4 regions of the Streptomyces sp. NPDC001315 genome follow, and region 3 is predicted to be linked to each of the others. Evidence: riboswitches for the same ligand, from Rfam matches in the RefSeq annotation. Region 3 holds a riboswitch; each other region holds the start of a gene.
The links. Region 3 has a riboswitch for cyclic di-AMP ahead of ACFY16_RS29785 (C40 family peptidase). Riboswitches for the same ligand answer to the same signal wherever they lie in the genome.

Region 1: linked by a shared signal. The riboswitch ahead of ACFY16_RS10480 (M23 family metallopeptidase) and the one ahead of ACFY16_RS29785 (C40 family peptidase) in region 3 are both predicted to bind cyclic di-AMP.
Region 2: linked by a shared signal. The riboswitch ahead of ACFY16_RS22685 (transglycosylase family protein) and the one ahead of ACFY16_RS29785 (C40 family peptidase) in region 3 are both predicted to bind cyclic di-AMP.
Region 4: linked by a shared signal. The riboswitch ahead of ACFY16_RS38535 (C40 family peptidase) and the one ahead of ACFY16_RS29785 (C40 family peptidase) in region 3 are both predicted to bind cyclic di-AMP.

The regions. Positions count from the first base shown of each region.
Region 1 is NZ_JBIAWZ010000003.1:16,217-21,524, forward strand. It holds gene ACFY16_RS10470 (PrsW family intramembrane metalloprotease) at 1-1,235, shown strand, start outside; gene ACFY16_RS10475 (aldo/keto reductase) at 1,285-2,229, opposite strand; gene ACFY16_RS10480 (M23 family metallopeptidase) at 2,406-3,440, opposite strand; cyclic di-AMP (ydaO/yuaA leader) riboswitch at 3,452-3,609, opposite strand; gene ACFY16_RS10485 (PP2C family protein-serine/threonine phosphatase) at 3,868-5,127, opposite strand.
Region 2 is NZ_JBIAWZ010000008.1:7,082-12,389, reverse strand. It holds gene ACFY16_RS22710 (SurA N-terminal domain-containing protein) at 1-61, shown strand, start outside; gene ACFY16_RS22705 (nucleoside triphosphate pyrophosphohydrolase) at 133-1,125, shown strand; gene ACFY16_RS22700 (cytochrome P450) at 1,137-2,378, opposite strand; gene ACFY16_RS22695 (transposase) at 2,280-2,834, shown strand; gene ACFY16_RS22690 (transglycosylase family protein) at 3,030-4,037, shown strand; cyclic di-AMP (ydaO/yuaA leader) riboswitch at 4,236-4,404, shown strand; gene ACFY16_RS22685 (transglycosylase family protein) at 4,409-5,071, shown strand.
Region 3 is NZ_JBIAWZ010000013.1:174,040-179,347, reverse strand. It holds gene ACFY16_RS29800 (NUDIX hydrolase) at 1-390, opposite strand, end outside; gene ACFY16_RS29795 (NlpC/P60 family protein) at 549-2,312, shown strand; partial or broken gene ACFY16_RS29790 (AsnC family transcriptional regulator) at 2,337-2,456, opposite strand; cyclic di-AMP (ydaO/yuaA leader) riboswitch at 2,656-2,829, shown strand; gene ACFY16_RS29785 (C40 family peptidase) at 2,838-4,214, shown strand; gene ACFY16_RS29780 (formylglycine-generating enzyme family protein) at 4,247-4,945, shown strand; gene ACFY16_RS29775 (ANTAR domain-containing protein) at 4,970-5,308, opposite strand, start outside.
Region 4 is NZ_JBIAWZ010000027.1:68,663-73,970, reverse strand. It holds gene bioB (biotin synthase BioB) at 1-654, opposite strand, end outside; gene ACFY16_RS38555 (8-amino-7-oxononanoate synthase) at 802-1,929, shown strand; gene ACFY16_RS38550 (DUF397 domain-containing protein) at 2,027-2,251, opposite strand; gene ACFY16_RS38545 (helix-turn-helix domain-containing protein) at 2,261-3,118, opposite strand; gene ACFY16_RS38540 (ATP-binding protein) at 3,327-3,785, shown strand; gene ACFY16_RS38535 (C40 family peptidase) at 3,861-4,334, opposite strand; cyclic di-AMP (ydaO/yuaA leader) riboswitch at 4,338-4,510, opposite strand; gene ACFY16_RS38530 (hypothetical protein) at 4,891-5,199, opposite strand; gene ACFY16_RS38525 (ATP-dependent Clp protease proteolytic subunit) at 5,207-5,308, opposite strand, start outside.

The sequences.
Region 1 (5,308 bases), on a different contig from region 3:
ACTGGGTGCGGTACGGCGCCCTGATCACCCTGCTGGCGCTCTCCGGGCTCGTCATCCTCGCGCTCGTGCGCCAACAGACCGGCACGGAAGGGTTCCTGGTCGGGATCGGGCTCGCCGTGCTGCCGGTGCCCCTGCTCATAGCCGCCTTCCGGTGGCTGGACCGGGTCGAGCCCGGCCCTTGGCGGAACCTGCTGTTCGCCTTCGCCTGGGGTGCCTGCGCGGCGGCGCTGATAGCGATCGTCGCCAACAGCTTCGCGACCAAGTGGATAGCGACCGCGACCGCCGATCCGTCGAGTGCCGACACCCTCGGCGCGACCGTGATAGCGCCGGTCGTCGAGGAGTCCGCCAAGGCCGCCGCCGTACTCCTCGTCTTCCTCTTCCGCAGACGGGACTTCACCGGGATCGTCGACGGGGTCGTCATAGCCGGGGTGACCGCGACCGGCTTCGCGTTCACCGAGAACATCCTCTACCTCGGCACCGCCTTCGGCACCGACCAGCTCAGTGGCGGCCGCGGCATCGCCTCCGTCACCGCGGCGACCTTCTTCGTCCGCGTGATCATGTCGCCGTTCGCCCACCCCCTGTTCACCGTCCTCACCGGCATCGGCTTCGGCATCGCCGCGCTCTCCGGGGACCGGCAGCGCGCACGTCGGGTCCTCCTGCCGCTCTGCGGGCTGCTGCTCGCCATGGGCATGCACGCGTTCTGGAACGGCTCCTCGACCTTCGGCGAGTACGGCTTCTTCGCGGTCTACGGGGCGTTCATGCTGCCCGCGTTCGGCCTGCTGACCTGGCTGGTGATCTGGACGCGCCAACGCGAACTGCGGACCGTGCGCGAGGAACTGCCCGCGTACGCCGTCGCCGGCTGGCTGACCCCGGCCGAGCCGTTCGCGCTCGGTTCGATGCGGGCCCGGCGGCTGGCCCGCGAGTACGCCGGGCACCACTTCGGGAAGCCGGCCGCGCGGGCGGTCGCGGAGTACGAGGCGTACGCGACCTCACTGGCGTTCCTGCGGCACCGGGGGCGCCGGGGCCGGGCGGGCGCCGACTTCCTCGCACGGGAACGCGAACTGCTGCACGAGCTGTGGCGGCGCCGGGAGATCGCCCGGCCCGCGCTGGACTACGCGGCACGGGCCACGGCACCGCCGGTTCCGGTGATGATGCCGGTGCCTCCGCCGGCCGCCTGGCCGGTGTACGGGTATCCGGCGGCGCCGTATCCCGCGTACAACCCGTATCGGTCGTAGCCCCCGGGGATCTCATAGCCCCCGGGGATTACGGGGATTACAGGGGAGGTCAGGCCGACGCCTCCGTCAGGCGCGCGACCTCCGTCTCCGTCAGCTCCAGCTCCGCGACTCCCACCAGTGCCGGCAGCTGCTCCACCGTCCGGGCGGAGGCGATCGGGGCGACCACCGTCGGCTGGGCCGCGAGCCAGGCCAGGGCGACGGTGGCGACCGGAACGTCATGGGTGCGGGCGAGCTCGTCGAGCGCGCCGAGGACCTTCTGGCCCCGCTCGGTGTCGAGGTGCTTGGCGGCGCCCTCGGCCCGCGCGCTGTCGACCGTCGTACCGGGACGGTACTTGCCGGTGAGGAAGCCGGAGGCGAGCGCGAAGTACGGGACGGCCGCCAGACCGGAGCGGGCGGCCACATGCTGGAGCTCACCCTCGTAGGTGTCGCGCGAGACCAGGTTGTAGTGGGGCTGGAGTGCCACATATCGGGCCAGGCCCTCGCGGTCGGAGAACTCCAGGGACTCCCGCAGCCGCTCGGGGGAGATGTTGGAGGCGCCGATGTGCCGCACCTTGCCCGCCTTCACCAGCTCGTCGAGCGCGCCGATGATCTCCTCGACCGGCACCTCGGGCTTGTCGAAGTGGGTGTAGTAGAGGTCGATGTGGTCGGTGCCGAGGCGGCGCAGGGAAGCGTCGGCGGCGGCCTTGATGTTCGCGGCGGTCAGGCCGGGGAACTCCGGGTGCTGGCTGACCTTGGTGGCGATGACGACGTCGGCGCGGTTGCCGCGGGCCTTGACCCACTTGCCGATGATCGTCTCGGACTCGCCGCCCTTGTTGCCGTCGATCCACGCGGAGTAGGAGTCGGCCGTGTCGACGAAGTTGCCGCCCGCGGCCGCGTAGGCGTCGAGCACGGCGAACGACTGGGCCTCGTCGGCGGTCCAGCCGAAGACGTTGCCGCCGAGGGAGAGCGGGAAGACCTCGAGGTCGGAGGAGCCGAACTTGCGAAGAGAAGTCATGGTCAACTTCTACACCCGTACCAGAGGCCCACATTCCGCATTACCCGGAAAGCCGGAAATCCGGAAACCGGCAGAAACCGCCAGAGACCGGCAGCCCTGACGTCGGGGGGGTGTCGTCAGGACTGCCGGGGATCAGAGGATCAGCCGGATCAGGAGATCAGAGGAAGGCGACCACCTCAGGGGGTGAGCCCCTTGCCCCGCAGCCAGGCCATCGGGTCGATCCCGTCCGCGCTGCCGCCCGGGTGGACCTCGAGGTGGAGGTGCGGTCCCGTGACGTTGCCGGTGGCGCCCACGCGGCCGATGACGTCGCCCGTGGTGACCTTCTGTCCGACGCTGACGCTGATCGACGACTGGTGGCAGAACCACAGCTCGGTGCCGTCGTCGAGGGTGAGGATCGTGCGGTAGCCGTAGGAGCCGGCCCAGCCCGCCTCGGTGATCGTGCCGCTGTGGATCGCCTTGATGAGCGTGCCGGTGGGCGCGGCGAAGTCGAGGCCCGTGTGGTACCCGGAGGACCACATGGAGCCGGCCTCACCGAAGGTCGAGGTGAGCGTGTACGAGGAGGTCGGCAGCGTGTACTGCTTGGCCAGCTCGGCCAGGCGCTCGGCCTCGGCCTTCTTCGCGGCCTCCTCCTCCGCCTTCTTCTTGGCGGCGGCGGCCTTGGCCTCCGCCTCCTTCTCGGCCTTGGCGGCCGCGTCGGCAGCCGCCTTCTCGGCCGCGGCGGCCTCGGCGGCGGCGGCCTTGGTCTCGACCTGGTCCTGCTGCTGCTCGGCCTGGGCCATGATGCGGCTGCGCAGCGCCTCGCCGGCGTCGGTGGTGCCCTGCGCGGTGTCGGCGGAGGTCACGCCGATGCCGCTGAGCGGGGTCGTGGAGCCCTTGACGGAGTCCCCGGAGTCGTCGGACAGCAGGGAGCCGACGGAGGGCAGGTCGGGCATGGAGATGGACACCGGCGGCTTCCCGGTGTTGGCGCTGGCCATGCCGCCCGCGCCGACGGCGGCTATGACGCCGACGCCCAGGACGGTGGAGCTGCGGGCGAGTCCGCCGCGCTGCTTGGCGACGCGATGCCGGCCGCGTACGGGAGTGAGGGACTCCTCGGTGGGGTTCCACTCCTCCCACGGGCCCTCGTCGGTGCGGTAGCTGCCGTAGCCGAAGGACTCGGTGCTGCGCTGACTCGGCACGAACGGGGCTTCTGGGGCAGGCCGGTTGGACGCCACGTGGGCGTGCTCCTTTCCTTCCTTCTCGCCTACCGGGTTAGCTGACGGGTTCGGAGCAGGAAGGTCTCCTACGCGCGTATATCGCCCGTTGTCCACGGGCGGTGTCCGCGCGATTCACCCCAAGGTGGTGGTTCCCCGGTTCCCTTGCGGGATTCGGCGCGTGCGCACGGAGCCGTCTCTTGTGACGGCTGGGACGACCGCGCTGCGTTATCGAACGTTAATAGACCCGGGGGCGGGATTCCAAGCCGTTCCGCTTGATCATTAACATTTTCGGGCTGGACGTACAGTCCATGACCGGTGGAAATCGGGCGAGTTACCCCCCACTTACGGCCCCGTTGGGGCATCTCAGGAAACACACAGCTTTTGATAGTGACTCAGATGTCATGCGCAGGGGGGTCGTCCGATCACCCTGAGTCACGAAGGTCGGTCACGGCCGTCGTACGGCGAGCAGCGCCATGTCGTCCGTCATCCCGCCCGCGGAGTGCCGGCGCACGTCCTCCGAGAGGGCGGCGAGCAGCGCCTCGGGATCGCGGAAGCGGCGGCCCGCGAGCCGCTCCTCGGGGTCGTAGAAGCGGCCGTCGGCATCGCGGGCCTCGGAGACGCCGTCGGTGTGGAGGAGCAGGGTGGCGCCGCTCGGGAAGCGAGCCTCGTCCGTGCGGTCGGGCCAGGTGCCCAGCTCGCCCATGCCGAGCGGCAGGGCCGGCTCGCGGGCGAACAGCGTGTGCACGGTGCCGTCCGCGTGCAGCAGCAGCGGCGGCGGATGCCCGCGGTTGAGGATCCGGACGACCCCGTCGCCGCGCGGGAGCTCGGCGAGTACGACGGTGGTGAACCCCTCGAAGGCGTCCAGCCCTTCGCGCCGCGTGCCCTCGCGTGCCAGCGCCCGCTCCAGCCGCTGCGCGACCGCCTCCAGCGTCGCCTCCTGCTCGGCGGCCTCCCGGAAGGCGCCGATGACGACGGCCACGGCCGCCACCGCGCCCATGCCCTTGCCCCGTACGTCCCCGACGACGAGCCGCACCCCGCGCGGGCTGTCCTGCACCGCGTACAGGTCACCGCCGATGAAGGCGTCCGCCTGGGCCGCTTCGTAGCAGGCCGCGATGTCGTACCCGCCGATCCGCCCGGCGGGCTCTGGCAGCACCGCGCGTTGGGCGGCCTCGGCGATCTCGCGGGCGCTGGCGAGCCGCTGGTCGCCGCGGCGCACGACGCGGTTGATGACCGCGGCCATGGCGGCGACCGTGGCCACGGTGACGACCTCGGTGACCGTGGCCGCGTCCGGGCTCAGCCCGAACCTGGCGTGTACGGCGTACGCGGAGACGAAGGCGGCGGCCCCCGTGACGACGGTGCCGCCGAAGGAGTACAGCGGGGCCGCCACGAGCGGGGCGGCCGTGAAGAAGGGGATCGCGGTGAAGTCGCGGGGAGTGCAGAAGTCGTAGACGACGCCGCCGAGCGCCAGCAGCGCGGGGACCAGCTGGAGGAGGGCCCGTACGGCCGTGATCCGGCGCTCTTCGCCGCCGGAGCCGCCCGAACCGGGAGCGACGGGCGGGACGGGCGCCTCGTCGCCGAGGCCGGGGTCGGGCACCGGGTCTGCCGGGAGCCGGCCGCCGGCCCGGGCGTAGGGGACGAGATGGTCGTCGTGGCCGGTGGCGGGCTCGTCGGGTGGGCCCTCGCCCGTCAGGTCACCAGGCCGCACCACTTGTCTCCCGCCGTCCCGCGCGAACTCCCACGCTCACGCCACGAAGGTTCCAGGTTTGCCGGAGCGGGGACGGGGGGCGAGCGGTGTGGGCCGACCGGATGACGACAGCCGCGATGGGCGGCAACGGCCGCGATCGACCGCGACAAACACTCAGGGCCGGAATCCATGAACTGGATTC
Region 2 (5,308 bases), on a different contig from region 3:
CGACGCGAAGACGCCGTGGGTACGGGAGGTCACGGCGGCGGGGTCGCAGCAGACGGCGTAGCGGGTACGCCGTCACCGCTCGGCCTGTGGATAACTCCTGGGGCTGTCGGCGCCGTGCGTTACGTTCGAAGCGTGAACACACCCAGCCCCGAAGCCGCCACCGGCCGCATCGTCCTGCTCACCACCAGCCACCGCGTCGCCCCGGGCCTGCTGTCCTGGCCCGCCTGGCAGGCGCTGCGCGCGGCCGACCGCGTGCTGTGCGCGGACGGAGCACACCCGCAGCTGCCGTATCTGCGCGAGGCGGGGATAGCCGTCGACGAGGCGTCCCCGGCCGCCGAGGAGCTGGTCGACGCCTGCGCCGGCGGGCGCACGGTGGTGGTCGTGGCGACCGGCGAGGGCGAACCGGCCCTGACGGACGGCCTCGCCCGCCTCGCCGGCTCCGGCCGCGTGGCGATGCCGGAGCTGGAGCTGCTCCCCGCCTCCTACGACCTCCCGGGCGCCCGCCTCCTCGACCTCGTACAGGTCATGGACCGCATCCGCGTCGAGTGCCCGTGGTCGTCCCGGCAGACCCACAAGGGCCTGGCCAAGTACGGCATCGAGGAGGCGTACGAGCTCGTCGAGGCGATCGAGGACGGCGACCGGGACGAGCTGCGCGAGGAACTCGGCGACGTCCTCCTCCAGGTCGTCTTCCACGCCCGCATCGCAGAAGAGGATCCGCAGGCCCCCTTCTCCATCGACGACGTGGCCGCCGGCATCGTCACCAAGCTCATCCACCGCCACCCGCACGTCTTCGGCGACGAGACCGCCTCCACCCCCGAGGAGGTCAAGGAGCACTGGCTGCGCACGAAGGCCCAGGAGAAGCGGCGCACCTCCGTCACCGAGGGCATCCCCCTGCACCAGCCCGGCCTCGCCCTCGCCGCCAAGCTGGCCTCCCGCGTCCGCACGGCCGGCCTGGACGTCCCACTTCCGCGGGCCGAGGGCATCGGCTACGAGCTGCTGGCACTGGCGGCCCGCGCCGAGTCGGACGGCGTGGACCCGGAGGCCGCGCTGAGAGCGGCGGCACGGGCTTATCGGGACGCGATCCGGGGGACGGAGACAACGACGGCGACTGAGGAGGAGGGCTGACAGAGTCGACTTCACCCGGGCGTAGTGAACTCCACGGGAAGTTCTCGTAGCCCACGCATGATCAGCCCGCCCCGCCAGCGCAGGTTGACAGGGTCGGCCGCAAGGCGGAGGTCCGGGAGTCGGCGCAGCAGTGTCTCGAGGGCGGTGCGGCCTTCGAGGCGGGCCAGAGGCGCACCGAGGCAGTAGTGGATGCCATGGCCGTATCCGAGGTGCTGGTTGTCCTGGCGGGAAAGGTCGAGCCTGTCCGGCTCGGCGAAACGCGCGGGGTCGCGGTCCGCAGCGGCGAGCACGACCAGCACCGGGTCGCCCGCAGCGATGTGCTGCCCGCCGATGGTGAGAGTTTCGGTGGCGAAGCGCCACGTGGCGAGTTCCACGGGGCCGTCGTAGCGGAGTAGCTCTTCGATGCCGGTTTCGAGCAGCCCCTGTTCACCACGCTCGATCGACTTCTGGAGGCGGGTTCGCTGCTCAGGGGCGCGAAGGAGCGCGTACACGCCGTTGCCGATCAAGTTGATGGTCGTCTCGAAACCCGCGAACAAGAGCACAAAGCACATGGCGGCGGCCTCGTTCTCGGTGAGGTGCTCGCCGTGGTCGGAGGCGCGGATGAGGCCCGAGATCAGGTCGTCGCCGGGGTCGTTGCGCTTACGGTGGATGAGTTCGGCGAGATAGCCGCGGATTTTCTTGACGGAGCGAGCGACACCGCCGCGCGGGCCTCCGCCGTGGCGGATCATCATCCCCGCCCAGTCACGGAAGTCGTCCTGATCCTCACGTGGGACCCCGAGCAGGTCGCAGATCGCGTAGATGGGGAGGGGGAAGGCGAAGTCGTGGATGAGGTCGGCCTTGCCATTGGCGGCGAACCCGTCGATGAGACTGTCCGTCAACTCCTGTACGCGGGGAGCGAATTCGGCTACACGGCGCGGGGTGAACGCTTTGGAGACGAGGCGGCGCAGCCGGGTGTGGTCCGGCGGATCGATATTGAGCAGGTGCGTCATGAGATTGGCGCTGCGCTCGCCCGGGATACCAGTCTTGCTCTTGCCGTGAGCGTCATCAGCATGGTGCTCGGGATTCTTCGACAACCTCCCGTCCGCGAGGGCCTGGCGCGCGTCGGCATAGCGGGTCACCAGCCATGCCTCGACTCCACTGGGAAGCCTTGTCCGATGGACGGGGGCGTGCTCCCGCAGCCAGGCATAGGCCGGGTACGGGTCGGTGGCGAACTCCCAGGTGAAGAGTTCGGGGGCAGTGTTCGGGATGTCCACGACACGACCGTAGCGGGAGCCGTTCTTCTGGACATCAAGGTGAAGCCACTCGGAGAGGTGCGGAAGCGATCGGGAGTCAAGTGCAAGGTGACGGAGTGGCACGAGCGGACAGGGACGCTGGTTCCTGCGGAGGTGCCCGAGTCGGCGTGGCCTGCTGTTGAGCAATTGATGACGGACTTCTTCCAGCGGCGCCAGTTCGCGCGCGGCGCTGTGGACGTCCGGACTCAGGTGAACGGCGTCCTGCATCTGCTGCGTACGGGATGCCTGTGGGATGAGCTCCCTGAACGGTACGGCCCGTGGGCACTTGCCAAGGACAGGCAGAACACCTGGTTCAAGAAGGGCTTCTGGCCGGTCCTGGTGAGCCATCTGAACGCCGCCGGCGGAGGCACGCCGGTTGAGCACGAGGCAAGGGCTCCGTTACTTCAGATCACGCGTGGATCCCGTCGGAGCCGATGAACCGGCTGGAGGCTGGTCGGTGTGGAGTCCCGGTCACCGTGCAAAACGTGACATGCGCTCAACTCTGTGATCTTCACGTGATCCGCGCGGCATTAACTTGTGACAAGTGATCGTCTGCCTATACGTTCACCCATCAGCACGGCGCCCAGCAACACCCGCCGTGCCGGTCACCGCTGTCGCGCGAAAGGTCTCCGTATGCTCTCCGGGAACGGTCGTCACCGTCGCCCCCGTCAGGCTCCGGCTCTCCTCGTCGCGGCCGGAGTGGCCGGCTCCGCCATCGCCATCCCGCTCCTCGGCGCCGGTGGCGCGAGCGCGGCCGAGGGCACCACGTGGGACCACGTGGCCGAGTGCGAGACCGGCGGCTCATGGAGCGCCAACACCGGTAACGGGTACTACGGCGGCCTCCACCTGAGCCAGGCGGACTGGGAGAAGTACGGCGGTCTCGACTACGCCTCCAGAGCCGACCTGGCCAGCCGCTCCCAGCAGATAGCCGTCGCCGAGAAGATCCTCGCCGACCAGGGGGTCGAAGTCTGGTCCACGTGCGGACTGCTCTCGGGGCTCTCCCAGGACTCCGCGTCGGCGAACGTCGACACGGGCGTGGCGGACGGCTCCTCGCACGGAAAGTCCAACTCCTCCAACTCCTCCGCATCATCCGACTCGCACGGCTTGTCCGACTCACCCGAAGAGTCCTCCGGTGAGGCTTCCGCCGACTCGTCCGCCCGGCCCTCCGATGAAGCGTCCTCTTCCCATACTTCTGCGGACACCACGGGCAACTCCGCCAAATCAGACACATCCTCCGGTTCCGGCTCGGACTCGGGTTCCGGTGCGAGCGATTCACGGGGTGGGGACAGCGCGTCCGCCGACGGGGCGAAGGGTGACGACTCGGACAACTCCGAGCAATACGTCGGCTCTTCGAGCCTCGTCGACACCGGCGCGCTCGGTACCGGCCGTCACCGCGGCGGCAGTGCCGACGAGGGAGTGGCCGACACCGGCGGCACCGCCTCCTCCGCAGGCCGGCACGCCTCGTCCGCCGACGCCGCCGACGGCTCGTACGTCGTCCGTGTCGGGGACAGTCTCGTGTCCATCGCCGACTCCCTTGGCCTCGACGGCGGATGGCGCGGGCTCTACGAGGAGAACAAAGAGACGATCGGTACCGATCCGAGCCGCATCGTCCCCGGTCAGACCCTGGAAGTCGGTGCCTAAACGGGCGAAAGGCGGCGGGAGTTGGCGTCCCGGTTCGCCGTTAAATGTCCGGTTTGGTGAAAGTGTGGGATGAGTCTCAGAAGCCCTGATCGTCTTTGAAAAACGGCGGATCGCCTGCCTACGGTCAGGACCGCTCGCCATTGCGAGCCCCGGCTGCCGCAACGCCGAATCCTGCCAGCGGCCGCACGGGAACAGTCGTCGCGTCAAGCGCCGTAGGCAGGAGCGGGGGACCCAAGGTAAGTGCCGGGCCCAGCAGTTGAGGCTGGTTCCGGCTTGGGGTGAAGCCGTGTCCCGTGAGGGACGCGGCCGGGCAACTCAACCGGCCCGAACCCGACAGCTCACCTCGCAGGCGTCGGTGAGGGGATCCAACCATGCTGTTTTCCAGCAAGGGCAAGCACCGTCGTCCGTTCAAGGCCACCCGCGTCGCCGCGCTCGCCGGTGTCACCGGCGTCGCCATCGCCGCCCCGCTGATGGCGGCCGGCAACGCCTCCGCCGCCACCGCCTCCGAGTGGGACACCGTCGCCCAGTGCGAGTCCGGCGGCAACTGGTCCATCAACACCGGCAACGGCTTCTACGGCGGCCTGCAGTTCTCCGCCTCCACCTGGGCCGCGTACGGTGGCACGCAGTACGCCGCCACCGCCGACAAGGCCTCCAAGGCCCAGCAGATCACGGTCGCCGAGAAGGTCCTCGCCGCGCAGGGCAAGGGCGCCTGGCCGACCTGCGGCACGGGCCTGTCCAACGCCGCCTACAACGGTGCCGCCGCCACGCCGAGCACCACCACCCGCTCGACCGACACGCAGGCCGCCTCCCGCTCCACCGAGCGCCCGGCCGCCACGAAGACCGTCACCACCCCGACCGGCGAGAAGGTCAAGAAGGGCGACGGCGAGTACAAGGTCGTCAAGGGCGACACCCTCAGCTCCATCGCCGAGAAGCACGACGTCAAGGGTGGCTGGCAGCAGCTGTTCAAGCTGAACAAGGACATCGTCGACGACGCCGACTTCATCTACCCGGGCCAGCAGCTGCACCTGAAGTGACACCCGGCTCGTAGCTGAACCACAGCGGCCTCACATCCGTGCCTTCCGCAGTGAAGGCCTCGTGCGGGCCACCCCCGTCCCCACGGGCTCCCCGCTCCGGTGCGTGTTCCCCCGTACGCGCCGGAGCGGGGCCTTTTTTGCGATCCGGCTCTTTTCGCGAACCGGCTTTGTTCCGTTCGGAAACAATTTACTCTCGGTTCCGTCCATGGGGCGGTCAACGGCTGGCTGATCGCCCGG
Region 3 (5,308 bases):
CAGCTCGCCGAGGGCGAACCAGTCGTGCCGGTCGTGCTCGGAGCTGAGCCGTACGGGTACGTCGTCGGCGAGGGTGCCGCCGTGGAAGAAGCAGTCGAGAACCGGGCCGGTGCCCAGCACATCGACCCGGTGGTCGATGCCGATCAGAGCGGGTTCGGACCCGAGTTCGATGCCGGTCTCCTCGCGCATCTCACGGCGGGCCGCCGTCCACGGGTCCTCGCCGTGGTCGAGCATCCCGCCCGGCAGCCACCAGTTCCCGCTGTTGGGTTGGCCCGGCGCGTAACGCAGCAGCAGGATGTGGCCGTCCCCGTCCAGCACCAGGACGCACGCGGCGATGAGCGCCTGCGGCTGTGTCCTCACCCACTCCTCCCGCGGCATCCAGTCAGCCACCTTGTTTCCCCCCTCAACGACCTTAACGACCTCGCCGGCCTCACCGACCGCACCGGGCCCGCCGGATGGGCTCCGGACGCCGCAGCCATTCCACCCGATAACGGTCGAAGCCAGGGGGCCGCCGTCCGTGTGCCCTGCCTACCCCGATCATGATCCCTATGTCTCATACCTCTCGACGAAGACTTCTCGCCGCTCTCGCGGCCTCTGCCGCGTCCGTGCCGCTCGTCGGAGCGGCCTCGGCTCCGGCCCGTGCCGCCGGGGCGGCCACGGCCGTGGAGCCGTTCTCGGGTCCGGCCGGTCTGTCCTCGGCCCGTTCCTCGGTGACCCTGCCGCCACTGGACGCCTCCTACTTCACCCCGGTGACGCTGAGCAGCCCGCTCACCGCCACCGTGCTCCCGGGGACCCCGGCCCGCACCGAGGTCACCTCCGGCGGCAGGCGCGTCGCGCTGCTGACCCACGGTGCGCGAACCGTCGTACTGCCCGGCCCGCAGCGCACGTTCGCGGAGAACAAGCGGCCCTTCGTGGACGACTTCCAGCGCACTCTGCCCGACCTCTCGCTCGACTTGGCGGACCGGAAGTACTGGGGCACCTCGCCCGGCGGTGGCAGCTGGTCCACGCTCGGGCCGGCGGACACCGACTACTCGGTCGTGCCGGGCAGCGGCGTCGTCAGCCTCACCACCGAGAACTACAGCCGGCACGCCAGCCTGCGCGACGACGAGATCACCGACGTCGACGCCCGCTGCACGGCCCGGTTCGACAAGGTGCCCACCGGCCAGGCGTGTTCGTTCGGGCTGACCTTCGGCTACCAGACCACCCACAGCAACTACCGCGCCCGGCTGTCCTTCCTGACCTCGGGCGCGGTCGAGCTGCGCGTCGAGAAGGAGGTCGACGACGCGGTGACCCAGCTGGCCGCCGCCCTCACGCTCGACACGAGCGTGCCCGCGGGGACCGACTGGACGATCCGGGTGCGCCGGGAGGGCACCAGGATCCAGGCCAAGGCCTGGCGGTCGGCGTCGGCCGAGCCGACCGCGTGGGCCGTCGACGTCACCGACCCCACCTTCGCCAAGGGACGGGTGGGCCTGCGCGCCCTGGCCAACAAGGGCTGTACGAACCTGCCGGTCACGCTGTCCGTCAGCCGCTACGAGGTGGACGCCGCGAACTGGGAGACCCCGCCGACCGTCACGCACGGCGACTGGGTGCGGGTGCTGCCCGAGCCGTTCGACGGGACGTGGACGACGCAGCTGGAGCAGACGATCCGCGGCTGGGCGGGCTCCACCGTCCCCGATGTCCTCGCCTACGCCGCGATGTTCCTCGGCGACGCTCCGGCGGTCACGGCCGGGGCCGGACCGGCCCAGGGCAAGCAGGTGCTGGGCGAGGCCGGGTACGGCTACCTCGACCCGCAGGGTTACCGCTACGAGGGCGCCGACTTCCACGAGTACATGAACGTGGGCTGGACCTTCCCCGACGGGACCTACACCGGACCGTCCAGCAAGCAGGTCGGCAACCTCGACTGCTCGGGCTACACGCGGATGGTCTACGGCTACCACATGGGCGTGCCCCTGGCCGCCGGCGAGGACACCTCCGGGAACCGGATCCCGCGCAAGTCGCGCCACATCGTCGACTACGCACCCGGAGTGGTCATCGACCGCACCGACGGCACCAATCCGCCCGCGGCGGCGCTGCTCCAGCCCGGCGACCTGGTGCTGTTCAACGCCGACTCGGGCGACGACGACGCCGAAACGGACACCGTGACCGTCGACCACGTCGGCATCTACCTGGGCACGGACGCGGCCGGCAAGCGCCGTTTCGTCTCCAGCCGCAAGACGGTCAACGGGCCCACCATGTCCGACCTGGGCGGCGCGTCGCTGCTCGACGGCACGGGCACGTACGCCACGAAGCTGCACACCGTGCGCCGTATCTGAACCTGCCCCGAAGTCAGCCGACGTCCAGAGGAACCGGTGGGTGTGGATCCCGAAGTGCAGGAAGGACCGCACCTGCCGGAGTCCGTCGATCGGTCTGACGACGTCGTTGACGAAGTCCAGGAGGTCCTTCGGACCGGCCGCAACCCCGCCCGGCCTGGCGGAACCGGAGGACGCGCAGTCTCAACAGCTCCGGTGGCGGCCGCCCGGCCCGGAAGAGGCCACAGGGAAACGAAGGTCACAATTACGTATCGGACATTCCGCTCTTCAACCTTCACACGAGCCGCACAAATTAGCTAAGTTGGCGTCAGGCCGCTCGGATCCCTCCGGCGAATCCCGCCGGGCCGTGCAGCCTCCGCCGAGTCCGGTGAACCACTGCGGCCGCCGGAGCCGGGGACCCGACCGATCTTTGGGGTGAATCGGCCCAACTGCCCTGCGGGGCAAGGGCCGTAGGGCACGCCTTCCGGAACCTCCGCCCGAACCCGACAGCTAACTCGGTAGGCGGTGCACGGAAGGAGTACGTCGCCGATGGCGCCGGAACGCGACACGCGCCCCGAAGGTCTCGGCCTCCCCGGAACGGACGCGGTCAGCCGCGAGGAGATCCGGCAGCGGATCAACACGCTCTACGACCGCGCCGAGACCGACACGGGGAACTACAACGCCACCCGCGCGATGACAGCGGGGACACGCAGGCCCGCCGCATCGATGCGCGCCACGGAACGCAGGCAGGCCGACCCCGCCCTCGACACCGTCGCCCGGCAGTGGTTCGACGTGGCGCGCGCCAAGCTGGGCCCGACGGTCGCGGCGGCGCTGCCGGCCGACAGAACGCCCGCCCCTCCGGCCGCGGCCCGCCCCGCGCGCCCGACGGAACTCCCGGCCACGGTTCCGGCGCAGCGCCTCGAACTGGAGGCACCCGCCAAACGTGTCCCGGAGCTGACCGCCGGGCCCGTAGCCGCGCTGCCGGCCGCGCCGGAGAGCCGGCGAGACGCGCTCCCGGCTCTCTCGGCGCCCTACGCTCCTCCGGCTCTCCCGGCCGTGCTGCCCGCGTCCGCGCCCGTCACCACGTCGCGGCAGTCGGCGTTGAGGGCGACGAAGGAACAGATCCAGGAAAAGCTCACCGCGGCAAGGGAGTTGCTGCCCCGGCAGATTTCCCTGCGGGGCGCACCGCCCGCCGCGCTCGTGGCCGCGCCGACGGCCGAACCCCTCTGGCCGGCCCCCGAGCAGCAGGATCCTCCGCGCGGCGAGGGAATCGGCTGGCTCACGCAACCGGCGATCGGCCTCGACACCGGCCTCCCCGTCGGCTCCGGGTACACGAACGCACCCGTCGACAACGGCCAGTTCGGCGTCCCTCTCGAGAGCCCCCTCCTCGACACCGGTTACACAACCGGTCAGTTCAGCTTCACCGCCGACACGACTTACCCGAACAGCCGTGCTGACACCGGGCAGTTCAGCCTCCCGCTCGACGCCGGGTACGAGAACGCCTCTGTCGACACCGGCCAGTTCAGCGTCGTCTCCGTCCCCGTCGGCGTGCCGGAGGCGACGTACAGCGGCAAGGCCGCGAAGGCCCTCGACTTCGCCCGCGCCCAGATCGGCAGGCCGTGCCTGTGGGGGGCGACCGGACCGGAGTCGTACGACTGCTCCAGCCTGACCCAGGCCGCATGGAAGGCCGCCGGGGTCGCGCTCCCCCGCACGGCGATCGACCAGGCCCGCACGGTCGCGGCGATTCCGCTCACCGACCTCCAGCCGGGCGACCTCATCTTCTTCTACGGCGATGTCAGCCACGTCGGCGTCTGCACGGGCAACGGCACGATGATCCACGCCCCGGGCCCGGGCGCTCCCGTACGCGAGGAGTCGATCTTCTTCGCCGGGCAGACCGCGATCCACAGCGCGGCACGGCCCGCGTGAACTTCGGTTCCGCGACAAGGGACTTGGGTGAGCTGGTCACGGTCCCGGCCGGGCAGGTAACCCTGTCCGACCGGCGAACGCGGCGCAGCTGGACGGTCGAGCTCGCGCCCTACCGACTCGCTGCCGTACCGGTCACCCAGGCGTCGTACGCACGGGTGACCGGTCGGCGCCCGAGCACCGCGCAAGGGGACCGGCTGCCCGTCGAGGGCGTCTCCTGGTGGGACGCGGTCCGCTTCTGCAACGCCCTGTCCCTCCGCGACGGCTTCGCCCCCGCGTACCGCTTCGAGGACGGCAGAGACGACAGAGGGGACGGCGGCGAGGACTGCGGCGGGGATGACGGCGGGGACGTCGAATGGGACACGTCGGCGGACGGCTACCGGCTGCCGACCGAGGCGGAGTGGGAGCACGCCTGCCGCGCCGGTACGACGGGCCCCCGCTACGGCCCTCTCGACGAGATCGCCTGGCACCGGGGCAACTCGCGGGAGCGGATCCACGCGGTGGGCGGCAGACGGCCCAACCCGTGGGGGTTTTCGGACCTCCTCGGGAACGTCTGGGAGTGGTGCTGGGACGTCTACGACCCCGAGGTGTACGGCAGCTACCGGGTGCTGCGCGGCGGCGGCTGGTTCGACGAGCACTGGAGCTGCCGGGCCTCCGTGCGGCGGCGCAGCCACCCCACCTTCCGGGTCGACGACGTCGGATTCCGCGTCGCGCGTTCCCTGGCGCGGACGTGACGGTCAGGGTCGCGGGCGTGACGGTCAGGGATCGGACAGGTGCGTGCGAGAGCACATCCGGTAGCGGTTGATCGCCTTCTTCAGCTCGTCCAGCTCCGGTTCCGGCAGCGCGCCGTACTGAACGAACTCCAGAACATGCTCGGCGACCGTGCGCAGCTTGGTGTTCGTGCGCTGTGAGACGTCCCGCAGCACCCGCCAGGCCTCTTCGGGCGGGATCTGTCCCAGGGCGACCACGGCGCCTATGGCCTGGTCGATGACGGCGTGCGAGGCCACCGCCTGCCGGAGCTGCTCGTTCTCCTCCTCGAGCCGTTCGTTGTCCTGGGCGAGGTCGGTGACGGACTGCAGTCGCAACGGATCTCGCCG
Region 4 (5,308 bases), on a different contig from region 3:
GTCCACCAGGTCCTCGTCGCTCTCGCCCATGCCGGCGATCAGCCCCGAGCAGGCCGACAGGCCCGCCGCGTGCGCCTTCTGTACGGTGTCGACGCGGTCGGCGTAGGTGTGCGTGGTCGTGATGTCCGCGTACGTCCCCTCGGAGGTGTTGAGGTTGTGGTTGTACGCGTCCGCGCCCGCCTCGCGCAGCCGCTCCGCCTGGCCGTCGGAGAGCAGGCCGAGGCAGGCGCACACCTCGACGCCCTCGTTCTGGTCCTTGATCGCCTTGATGGTGTCCGAGACCCGGTCCACGTCCCGGTCGGTCGGACCGCGGCCGCTGGCCACCAGACAGACCCGCTTGGCCCCACCGGCGAGTCCGGCCGCCGCGGCCTGGGACGCCTCGTCCGGCTTGAGCCAGGTGTACTTCAGGATCTCGGCCTTGGAGCCGAGTCGCTGGGAGCAGTAGGAGCAGTCCTCGGGACACAGTCCGGACTTCAGGTTGACGAGGTAGTTGAGTTTCACGCGTCGGCCGAACCACTGCCGGCGCACCTTGCCGGCCGCGGCCACCACATCGAGCAGATCGTCGTCGGAGGTGGCGAGTACGGCGAGCGCTTCCTCGCGGCTCGGCAGCTCGCGCCGCAGTCCCTTGTCCACCAGCGTGTTCAGCAGGTCCATGGGAGCCGATCCTGTCGTAAGGACGTGCTCCGGGCCAAGGAGAGTTCGTACAACAGAGGCACTTCGTGGTGTGTGGATTGCCACATCCTGGCCTGCTGATCGTCCCGCTAGTGTCTGTCCACTGCCTACAAATCCCGCGGAGGACCCATGGCGTTCGGCTGGATCGACGAGCAGGCGGAACTGCGCCGCCACGCCGGGCTCGTACGGACGTTGCGCCCGCGCCCCGCCGACTCGCCGCTCCTCGACCTCGCGAGCAACGACTACCTGGGCCTGGCCCGCCACCCCGAGATCGCCGAGGGCGCGGCCCGCGCGGCGCGGACCTGGGGCGGTGGTGCCACCGGCTCCCGGCTCGTCACCGGCACCACCGAGCTGCACACCGAGCTCGAACGGGAGCTGGCCGCCTTCTGCGGCTTCGAGGCGGCACTGGTCTTCTCCTCCGGCTACGCGGCCAACCTCGCGGCGGTCACCGCGCTGGCCCCGCACGGGTCGCTGATCGTCTCCGACGCGGGCAACCACGCCTCGCTGATCGACGGCTGCCGGCTGGCCCGCGGCACCACACAGGTCGTCGCGCACGCCGAACCGGACGCCGTGCGCAAGGCGCTCCAGACACACGCCGGGCCCGCCGTCGCCGTCTCCGACACGGTCTTCTCGGTCGACGGCGACGCCGCGCCGCTGGCCGGACTCGCGCAGGCATGCCGGGAGCACGGCGCCGGGGTGGTCGTCGACGACGCCCACGGCCTTGGCGTGCTGGGCGACGGCGGCCGTGGTGCTCCTTACGCGGCAGGGCTCGCGGGCGCCCCGGACGTCGTCGTGACGGTCACCCTGTCCAAGTCGCTGGGCAGCCAGGGCGGAGCAGTGCTCGGTCCCGTCGGGGTGATCGACCACCTGGTCAACGCGGCCCGCACGTTCATCTTCGACACGGGCCTCGCCCCCGCGGCGGCGGGCGCGGCCCTGTCGGCCCTGCGGCTGCTGCGCCGCGAGCCGGAGCGGGCGGCGCGGGCCCGCACGGTGGCGGGCGAGCTGCACGCACGTCTGACCGCCGCGGGTCTGGAGGCGGTACGGCCGGACGCCGCGGTCGTCTCCGTGCGGGCGCCGTCCCCGGAGGGGGCCGTGCGGTGGGCGGCCGACTGCCGTGCGGCGGGTGTCGCCGTGGGCTGCTTCCGTCCTCCTTCCGTGCCCGACGGCATCTCGCGGCTGCGACTGACCGCTCGCGCGGACCTCTCCGAGGCCCAGGTCGAACGCGCGGTACGGGTGATCGGCGAGACACGACCATGAGTCGGCGTGACACGGCCGTGTGTCGCACGATTCGTCATCGATCAGCGCTGATCGCTGCTGCTTTGAACTGATCAGAACGGTCCGGACATGACCGGAATCAGTGGAACGCGGCCGTGAATTCCGCCCAGCTCTCGGGGGAGAAGAGCAGCGCGGGGCCGGCCGGGTCCTTGGAGTCGCGTACGGCGAGCAGTCCGGCCCATGGCCCCGAGGCCGGCCGGGCCGTCTCCACGCAGTTGTTCGCTCCCGTGCTGTAGCTGCTGCGCAGCCATCGCGCATCGTGCAGATGAGTAGTGGAAGGTACGTTCCGAGGCAGTGCAGTCATGGTGCCTCCTTACGCGCCGTCACCTATCCCGGCGATGAAATCCAACGAGTCCTCGGGTGAAAGGGCGTGGATCTGAAGGGTGTTGAAGGCCTCCGAGTAGGCCTGGAGGTCTTCTTTCCGTTCGAGGTAGAGGCTACTCGTCATATGGTCGAGAACAACCACATCCAGATCAGAAGTGCTCGGAAATGACAAGATAACGAAAGGTCCGGTGATGCCGATGTGTGCTCCCGCGCTGAACGGCAGCACCTGGAGCCGCACTTGGGCCAGACGCCCCGCCTCCACCAGCCGCCGCAGCTGTCGCGCCATCACGTCGGGCCCGCCGACCTCCCGCCGCAGCACCGCCTCGTCCAGGACCGCGGTCAGTTCCAGCGGCGGCTGCGCGCGCAGCACGTCCTGCCTGGCCAGCCGCACCTCCACCAGCGCGTCAAGCCGCTCCTCCTCCAGCCCCTCCACGGCCGCCCGCGTCACCGCGCGGGCGTACTCGGGCGTCTGCAACAGCCCCGGGACCACCGACGTCTCCAGTGTGCGCATCGCGCTCGCCTGCGACTCCAGGCTGATGAAATCCCGGTAGGTGGGCGGCAGCACACCACGGTACGCGTGCCACCAGTGGTCCCGGCCGCCGTCGTGGGACCCCGCCAGCACCAGCAGCAACTCCCGCAGCTGGGCGTCGGCGACACCGTAGGCGTCCAGGAGTAACCGCACATCGGCCGGTTTCACCCCGCTGGCGCCGGTCTCGATCCGGCTCACCTTCGACTGGTGCCAGCCCACCAGCCGGGCCGCCTCACCACTGGTGAGCCCTGTGCGGGCGCGCAGAGCGCGCAGCTCGGCGCCCAGTTTCCGGCGGCGCACCGCGGGACCGTACTGCATGGGAAACTCCTTACTCCTTCCGAGCCGCCCAAATACGGTCTGCCGTCGCAGAGTTCACCGCTTCGAGCGACAGATATATGCACATCTTGGTGGATCGCCACCGTGGCCGGCCGGGTAATGGCAGTCTGGCGAAGAAGCACCAGTCCGGGACCGTACTCGAATCCGCTCCTTGTCGGACTGCGGTCCCGCGGGAAGGGACGACGTCGCCATGGCAGACCATCTGGAAGCATCCGTCACTCTGCCGAGCGATCCCGCCTCGGTCGCCGCTGCCCGCACCTTCGTGGCGAGCGCTCTCGCGGAGTGGGGCCTGCCGGCGGACACGGATGCGGCCGACACCATCCGGCTGATCGTCTCCGAACTCGCCACCAACGCCGTACAGCACACTCTGGGGCAGTCACCCACCTTCACGGTGGACCTCACCCTCGACCGTGACGAGCATCTGCGCATCGGCGTCACCGACAGCCACCCACGCTTCCCCAAACGACTGCCGGCCGCCGTCCAGCAGGACAACGGCCGGGGAATGGTGATCATCCGCTGGCTGATCGCGGAGTGCGGCGGCAGGCTGCGCGTCCGCCCCACCCACGAGGGGGGCAAGACGGTCTTCATCGAACTCCCGTGGACGATCCCGGCCGAGCCGGTGCCGGCCGCGGGGCAGCAGGAACCTTGAGGACCCAGTCCTTTTCACGGGAATGACCCCGGCGCGGCGGCGGCGCGTCAGGACGCCGCCACCGCACCGGGCGGGTCAACTGACCCTGCCGTACCAGACGCTCGTCGTCCAGAGCTTCTGCAGCCTCACCACATCCCCGGTCTTCGGGGCATGCCAGATCTTTCCCTTCCCGGCATAGATGCCGACGTGGTAGACGCTGGAGCCCGAGTGGAAGAACACGAGGTCGCCTGGCTTGCGGCTCCTGGCCGAGATGTGGTGGGTCTTGTTGTACTGCTGGGCCGCCGTGCGGGGCAGCTTCTTGCCCGCCTTCTTGAACGAGTACAGCGTGAGCCCGGAGCAGTCGAACCTGCGCGGCCCCGTGGCGCCGTACTGGTACGGGGAGCCCTTCTTGGAGGCCGCGATCTGGAGTGCCTTCGTCGCGGTTGTGGCGGCCGCCGCCTCGGAGGTGAAGCCCGGGGCCACGATCGAGCCGCCCACGGCGGCAATGGTGAGTGCCGAGGCCGTACCGGCCCGGGCCATCAGCGACGGGACACGATTGAGCGCAGTCATGCGCAACCCTTCGTCAGCCGCCTGTGAAGGATGACCTGTCGGATTCGGGCTGGCGAAGTTGCCCGGCCGCGTCGCGCGGCTTCACCCCAAGGGCTGCTCGGCCCGGCCATGGCTTGGCCGTTCCGGCGAACCCGTCGTGCTTGGGTCCTCCACTCCTGCCGATGCACTTCCGTCGACCGGTCGTCCGGGACAGCGGCAGGACTCGGCGTCCGCCCGGACCGCCCCGCCGCTGTGGCGGGGGCTTGTCGTCAGATTGGGATCTTCACTCACAGGTGTCCGAAAATCCCAACGGAACCGTGGGTTTGTGTTGTTGCTCACCACTCACCCGTTCGGGTGGACAGCCCCATGTTCGATCGACTGTCCAGGGGGCCGACGAGCCCCGGACCAGCACCGGAGCACCTCATCCCGCTCCGGAGCCACGCGCGTTGCGCAACCGCAACGGTCCGAGAAAAGGACGCACACCTACGCCAACAGGGGGTACACCATTTGGTCCGTTTCAACTCCGTCCCGGACACTCCGCACGCGGGACGGAACACCCGGACCGGCTGGGCGTGCGTCAACTGTCGGAGCGTGACGGCACGATGACGCGTGCCGTGCGCCGCTCCCCGTCCAGGACGCGCAGCGCCCGCGCGAGCGTGGGCGCGTGCAGTTCGGCCTCGCCCCGCTGGTGCATCAGGGCCAGCGCGTCGCGCAGCGCGGCCGCCTTCCCCACCAGCGCCTGGGCGGCGCGCAGTCCGCGGTACGTGTCCCCGTGATACGCCGGGTTGATGCGGCCGAGCAGGTCGACCACCTCCAGGTAACGGTCGATCAACTCGCCCTCGGCCCGTGTCAGGGCGGGCAGCGGCGGGAGTTCCGGTGGCAGCATCCCCGGCTCACCTCGCGCCGGGCGTGGTGCGCGAGGCCTTGCGGCCGTCGATGACGCGGTCCACCAGGCCGAACTCCAGCGCTCCCGGCGCGTCCAGGACCTTGTCCCG